Regions from separate parts of the Peribacillus sp. P4_C12 genome, predicted to be linked through region 2. Evidence: riboswitches for the same ligand, from Rfam matches in the RefSeq annotation. Region 2 holds a riboswitch; the other holds the start of a gene.

Region 1 (3,423 bases), on a different contig from region 2:
GTGGTTACTGGAAAAAAGTGGATAAGATTATTGAGAATAAAAGTTTTTAGAGCTCATCTACTTTGTTTCTTTTTATATAACTGTTAGCGTAATAACCCCGTTCTTGTTGACAAAAAGGCTATTTTTTGAAGATACTTGTCTTTTTTATAAGAAAAGTTGATTAACAACTAAACAAGAGCCCTATTTCAATAAATTGGTGGAAGGGTTTGAAGGACAAAAAGAAATTGATGAGTTAAAGGTAGGTTATATAATCAATGTTAGTTCAGTTGACGCAATAATATCTTTAACTTTATAATCTCTAGCTACTTCTACTAGTTTTAATCCCTGAATCGTGCATCGTTTAGAAAGCAGTGCACTTCTTTCAGAGTTGCACTGCTTTTTAAAATTTGTCCAGTTTATTATGGTCTTTAATTAGAAAATCGGTATTAAAGACTCGCTTAATGAATCATTAGTTTATTTATTTAACAAAACTGCTTCTACGTTACTAGGTTGTAGAGCTATTTGTAGTGCTCTTTTTTCTTCATTGTTTAAAGGGACCAATGGTAAGCGGACACCTCCAACATTTAACCCCCGCATATTTAATGCTGATTTTACCGGTGATGGGCTTGGTGCAGCAAATAATGCTTTCATAATTGGAAGAAGGTTACGATGTATAGAAGCAGCACCACGGACATCACCATTCTTAAAGCTATTGATCATTTCTTGCATTTCATTACCAATTATGTGTGAAGAAACCGAAACAATGCCTGTTCCACCGATGGCTAAAACCGGTAATGTTAACCCATCATCTCCGCTGTACAATGTAAAATCACTAGTTGTTTTGCTAATGATTTGTGCCATGGCATCTAAGTCACCACTTGCTTCTTTTACTGCCACAATATTGTTAATTTTTGAGAGACTAACAATCGTCTCTACTGACATGTTTACAACACTTCGTCCGGGGATATTATAAAGCATTACCGGTAATGATGTTGATTGGGCAATAGCATTAAAGTGCTGAAATAATCCTTCTTGAGACGGCTTGTTATAGTATGGGGTAACGAGCATAATTCCGTCGACTCCTGCTGCTTCTGCTTGCCTTGTTAAGCTGATAGAGGCTCTCGTGTTATTTGAACCAGTTCCAGCTATGACTGGAACTCTTCCATCAACAACTTCTACAACAATTTTGAATAAATCTACTTTCTCTTCTGCTGTTAATGTAGGAGACTCTCCAGTGGTACCAGCTATAACTAATCCATCAGAACCATTAGCAATTAAATAATTTACTAAAGCTCTCGTAGCATTAAAATCAACCTCATTATTATGATTAAACGGGGTAACCATTGCGGTTAAAACTTGGCCAAAATTCATAACTTCACACCCTTTTATATAATTTTTTTAAAAATTCAGAGGTGGTTAGGGCCATTCAGGAGTAAACGCAAAAAAGCAACAACGAGGATTCGCTGCTGCAGTAGAAACAATATTTATAAAAAAAATCGTTTCGGCGCGTAAGATAGCCCTCCATATAGTTTCCTATATGACAGTCCTGTATTTATTCAATAGCAGAACCAGCTTCAAGAACATGAGATTCTTTCCGCTTCGGCAAATTCCCCTTTCCACAATAGTCATAGGATCTCATTCTCCTCAAAATGTGTACTAATGGTCTTTGCTCCTCTATCCTCACTTCAAAAAGTATGAAGTAAGAAAATATTTAATTGACTGTAATATAACAGGGAATCCTTTCTATTGCAAGGCCAATTTAGAAATATTTTTTTAAGAATACATGGATAATTGATGGAACTGGCAAAGGTATTGGGCTGGATTCATCTTTTTTAGTATTATGTAAACTCAACAGATTAATAGTTTTATAAAACAAACTGTTTGAAAAGTTCCACCCTTTTATAGTCAGTTTTGCCAATTGATATATCTTATAGAAYGAATTYGTATTTATCWTATGYATARCAAMAATAATGATCAAGGAGGGGAYGARAACATGACTAATACAAAACTAACAAAGGAAAGAAAAGATATGAAAATCCGTGACGTTTGGGAAGCAAGAAAACGAATCGCTTCGATTGTAAGTAGAACTCCATTGATTCAATCTACTATACTATCAGAAAAAATTGGACGTCCTGTTTTTTTAAAGCTTGAAAATGTTCATGAGGTTGGAGCATTTAAAGTAAGGGGAGCCGCCAATAAGATACTCAGTTTGAGTGAAGAAGAAATAAGCCCCTGAATAGCTTTCTGAAAAAATGAAAGCTAAACGCAAACTTAACTGAAAGTGAAAACATAACTTTTAAAAGTCAAAAATACTACTTTTTTTAAAAATTTGATGCTGAGAAACGCTCTACAAAGAAGTTAACTACCTTTAGACTTATAATTACCTTTTCGATTCAAAATAAAGACGGTCATAAATTCTAGCCTAAAGGCAAAGGTAGGGTAAACTCACTTTCTACTAGTGGAACAAGAAACACAAAAATGATATTTTACATTATACAAAAAACGCCTGCCCAATGGATAGACGCTTATGTTATATTCAACGAAAGACTGAATGCGTAACAAACCAGCCTTTGTATAGTTTCTGAACTTCACCTTGCATTTGATCTTGGGTTCCAAGTAAATAAATTTCTTGTTTTCATCTACTATTAAATCTTATACTGGCTATATAATTGTTTTCTGGCTGCAGGAGTGACAATCTCCTTTATACCTGCTGGCTTTATCCGGTTGTTTTCCTCAATCCCTAAAAGCAAACCGAATTCATCTTTTCGTAATCCCGTTATCACTGCATCAGTATATTGATAATTGATTACCTTAAGCCAGTTATGTAATCGTTTACCAATCTGGTATTTCATCTTAAGAGCGCTATAATAAAATGAAAGAATAAGGAGAATAGGAGATTTCAATGAAAAGTTTTTTTAGCTTGATTCTCATAGTGACTCTTATTTCATCGTTGGACTTGGTAGGTTGTAGCAATTCTAGTGGTTCTATAGCAACTACCAGAGCCATCGGGACAATTAAGTTTGCTGATCCGGGTTGGGATAGTATTAGGGTACACAACGAGATCGCAAGAACTATTATTGAAGAAGGTTATGGTTATAAAACAGAATTACTTCCAGGATCTGAAACAGCTTCACTTTTTGCGATAAGTACTGGTAGTATGGATGTTTTTATGGAGATTTGGACGGGAGGCTACCCAGAACAATATGGATCAGCAATTGAAAATGGTGATATTATAGAGACATCTGTTAATTTTGAAGATACACGACAAGGTCTTTATGTTCCAACTTATGTTATTGAAGGGGATCCAGATCGTGGTATTGAACCGATTGCTCCTAATTTGAAATCGATTCATGATTTACCTGAATACTGGGAACTTTTTAAAGATCCAGATAATCCGAACAAAGGACGTATTTATGGTGCGATTCCAGTATGGAATGCCGATAA
Region 2 (3,423 bases):
TGTAGGAAAAGCGAAAGTATTAAAAAACCGTGTGCGCTCTTATTTCACCGGTTCCCATGATGGGAAAACGTTCCGACTCGTTAATGAGATAGACGATTTTGAATACATCGTTACCTCGTCAAATATTGAGGCTCTCATTTTAGAGTTAAACTTAATCAAAAAACATGATCCAAAATATAATATCATGCTGAAGGATGACAAGACGTATCCATTCATCAAGTTGACTGCTGAACGGCATCCACGTCTAATCATTACGAGAAAAGTCAAAAAAGATAAAGGTAAATATTTCGGTCCGTATCCGAATGCCTTTGCGGCCAATGAAACGAAAAAATTACTCGACCGCATCTATCCTCTTAGAAAATGCAATACCCTACCGGATCGCGTTTGTCTCTATTACCACCTCGGGCAGTGCCTGGCTCCATGTGTGTATGATGTAGAGGAACAGGTATATAAAAAAATGGTGGATGATATCAACCGATTTTTAAACGGCGGCCATACTGAGATAAAAAAAGAACTGACAGAAAAAATGTTAGAGGCATCAGAAGAGCTTGATTTCGAAAGGGCAAAGGAGTTCCGTGACAAAATTGCCCACATCGATATCACGATGGAGAAGCAAAAAATGATGACGACTGATTTTATCGACCGTGATGTATTTGGCTATGCCTATGATAAAGGCTGGATGTGTGTTCAGGTATTTTTTGTGCGACAAGGGAAATTGATAGAAAGGGATGTTTCCCTGTTTCCAGTGTATGATGAACCGGATCAGGAACTTCTTACATTCCTAGGTCAGTTTTACGAGATTACCAATCACTTTAAACCAAAGGAAATTTTGCTGCCAGAGTCAGTAGATGCGGAAATGGCTGAAGGGCTGCTTGGTGTGAAGACGATTCATCCAAAACGGGGATCGAAAAAGGATATGCTTAAATTGGCGAATAAAAATGCCGCCATAGCCCTTCAGGAAAAGTTTTCTTTGATTGAACGAGATGAAGAAAGAACGATCAATGCGGTGGAAAATCTTGGGGTGCAATTAGGTATCTATACGCCGCATCGGATTGAGGCTTTTGATAACTCGAACATTCAGGGCAGTGATCCGGTATCCGCTTTAGTTGTGTTTATCGACGGGAAGCCGGAAAAAAGAGAGTATCGCAAATATAAAATCAAAACTGTCCAGGGACCTGATGACTATGAATCGATGCGTGAAGTTGTACGCAGAAGATATTCACGCGTTTTAAAAGAAGGGCTGCCACTTCCGGATTTAATCATTATTGATGGTGGAAAGGGACATGTGGAGGCTGTTCGAGATATTTTAGAAAATGAACTGGGTCTTGATATTCCGCTTTCTGGTCTCATTAAGGATGAAAAGCACAGAACATCGCAATTGATGATTGGCAATCCACTGGAACTGGTACCGCTTGATTCGCGTAGCCAGGAATTTTATTTGTTGCAAAGAATTCAGGACGAAGTGCATCGGTTTGCGATTACGTTTCATCGCCAGCTACGCGGGAAAAATGCGGTTCACTCGCTGCTTGATGATATACCTGGAGTCGGAGAAAAACGAAGAAAGCAATTGTTAAGGCATTTTGGTTCATTGAAAAAAATTAAAGAGGCATCGGTAGAACAAATTATAGAGGCAGGCATGCCAAAAGGAGTAGCTGAAGGAATCGTTAGAAAATTGCAAGAATAATCTTGCTACCTACATTTCTCTATGCTATGATAAGAAGGAATTTTCAACTAGACAACTTAAAAGTGCTGATAGAGGTGCGGAATTCAAGAGTAAAAACCTGGAGAAGTATGAGCTTCGATGAAAGGTTTTGAAAGGGGATAACGCCGAAGGAAGACAAGACTCATACCTTGTTTTTCTGGTCTGACATTTAATAAATGGCGGATTGTCAGGGGGTATACCCTGGAGAGCTATCTCACTGTGTTTACTGTATTAAATACGTGATCACAGCAATGAGATATTTCTCATTGCTTTTTTTATTGCCTAAAAAAGATAAAGAGGGTGCATTAGGATGGCATTAATCGTTCAAAAATTTGGCGGGACATCCGTCGGTAGTGTCGAGAAAATCAAAAATGTTGCCAATCGAGTAATCGAGGAAGCAGAGAATGGGAATGAGGTAGTCGTCGTTGTTTCAGCTATGGGGAAAACAACAGATGAATTAGTTTACATGGCTCAAGATATTTCCAAAAATCCAAGCAAGAGAGAGATGGATATGTTATTGACGACTGGAGAGCAGGTCACGATTTCCCTGTTAACAATGGCTTTAATTGAAGCGGGGCGTGAAGCTATTTCTTTCACCGGTTGGCAGGCTGGCATGCAAACAGAATCCGTTCATGGGAATGCCCGGATTTTAAACATTGATGCTTCGAGAATTCAAGCTCAGCTTCAGGCAAAGAAAATTGTGGTCGTTGCAGGTTTCCAAGGGAATGATGCAAATGGAGAAATCACGACACTAGGGCGGGGCGGGTCTGATACGACTGCAGTGGCTATTGCTGCAGCATTAAATGCGGACCGATGCGATATTTATACCGATGTAACGGGTGTATTTACAACAGATCCACGTTACATAAAAGACGCTCGAAAACTGCAATCTATTTCTTACGATGAAATGCTAGAACTTGCCAATCTAGGGGCGGGTGTCCTTCATCCAAGAGCTGTTGAGTATGCGAAAAACCACCAGATTCCGCTTGAAGTCCGTTCAAGTATGGAGAAAGAAGCAGGAACTACCATTGAGGAGGAAGCAACTATGGAAGAAAATTTAATTGTACGCGGTATTGCTTTTGAAGACAGTATTACAAGGGTCACAGTGAATGGTTTGCCTCGATCACTAGGATCATTATCCACAATTTTCATGACACTTGCAAAAAACCGGATAAACGTTGACATTATTATCCAAAGTATGACAACAGAGGATACAACAAACCTTTCTTTCTCCATAAAAAGTGAAGATACGGAAGCTGTTTTAAACGTGCTAGAAAACAATAAAGACCAATTGGCATTCGATAGAATAGAAACGGAGGGCGGATTGGCCAAAGTGTCTATCGTCGGTTCAGGAATGGTATCTAATCCGGGAGTGGCTGCCGAAATGTTTGAAGTGATGGCTAACACAGGTATCCAAGTGAAAATGGTCAGCACATCTGAAATTAAAGTCTCAACTGTCGTCAATGAAAAGGAAATGGTGAAGGCAGTCGAAGCACTTCATGAAGCGTTTAAATTAGGACAGCATGCAAAAGTGCTTGTTTGATTGCTTGGAGTCTAATGAAAAACAGACTTCCGACAAAAAGGGTAAGTCTGTTTTTGGTCTCATTAGATTGGGTCTCTAGGATCCCATTGAATGGTAAATGTCACTTTTTTTGCGCGGCGTTTGATTTCTTCTGTCGATTCACTTAAGAATTTTTTCTGCAGTGTAAACTGCTCGGCAA

What was found. Region 2 has a riboswitch for lysine ahead of AC1DUW_RS11960 (aspartate kinase). Riboswitches for the same ligand answer to the same signal wherever they lie in the genome.
Region 1: another riboswitch for lysine. It lies ahead of dapA (4-hydroxy-tetrahydrodipicolinate synthase); the one in region 2 lies ahead of AC1DUW_RS11960 (aspartate kinase).

Annotation. Positions count from the first base shown of each region.
Region 1 covers NZ_JBFUIB010000110.1:3,637-7,059, reverse strand. Annotated here, with positions in the region: gene dapA (4-hydroxy-tetrahydrodipicolinate synthase) at 454-1,350, opposite strand; lysine riboswitch at 1,486-1,664, opposite strand; partial or broken gene AC1DUW_RS14755 (pyridoxal-phosphate dependent enzyme) at 1,973-2,203, shown strand; gene AC1DUW_RS14750 (hypothetical protein) at 2,625-2,831, opposite strand; gene AC1DUW_RS14745 (ABC transporter substrate-binding protein) at 2,882-3,423, shown strand, end outside.
Region 2 covers NZ_JBFUIB010000067.1:4,953-8,375, forward strand. Annotated here, with positions in the region: gene uvrC (excinuclease ABC subunit UvrC) at 1-1,684, shown strand, start outside; lysine riboswitch at 1,746-1,922, shown strand; gene AC1DUW_RS11960 (aspartate kinase) at 2,013-3,245, shown strand; gene AC1DUW_RS11965 (YslB family protein) at 3,308-3,423, opposite strand, start outside.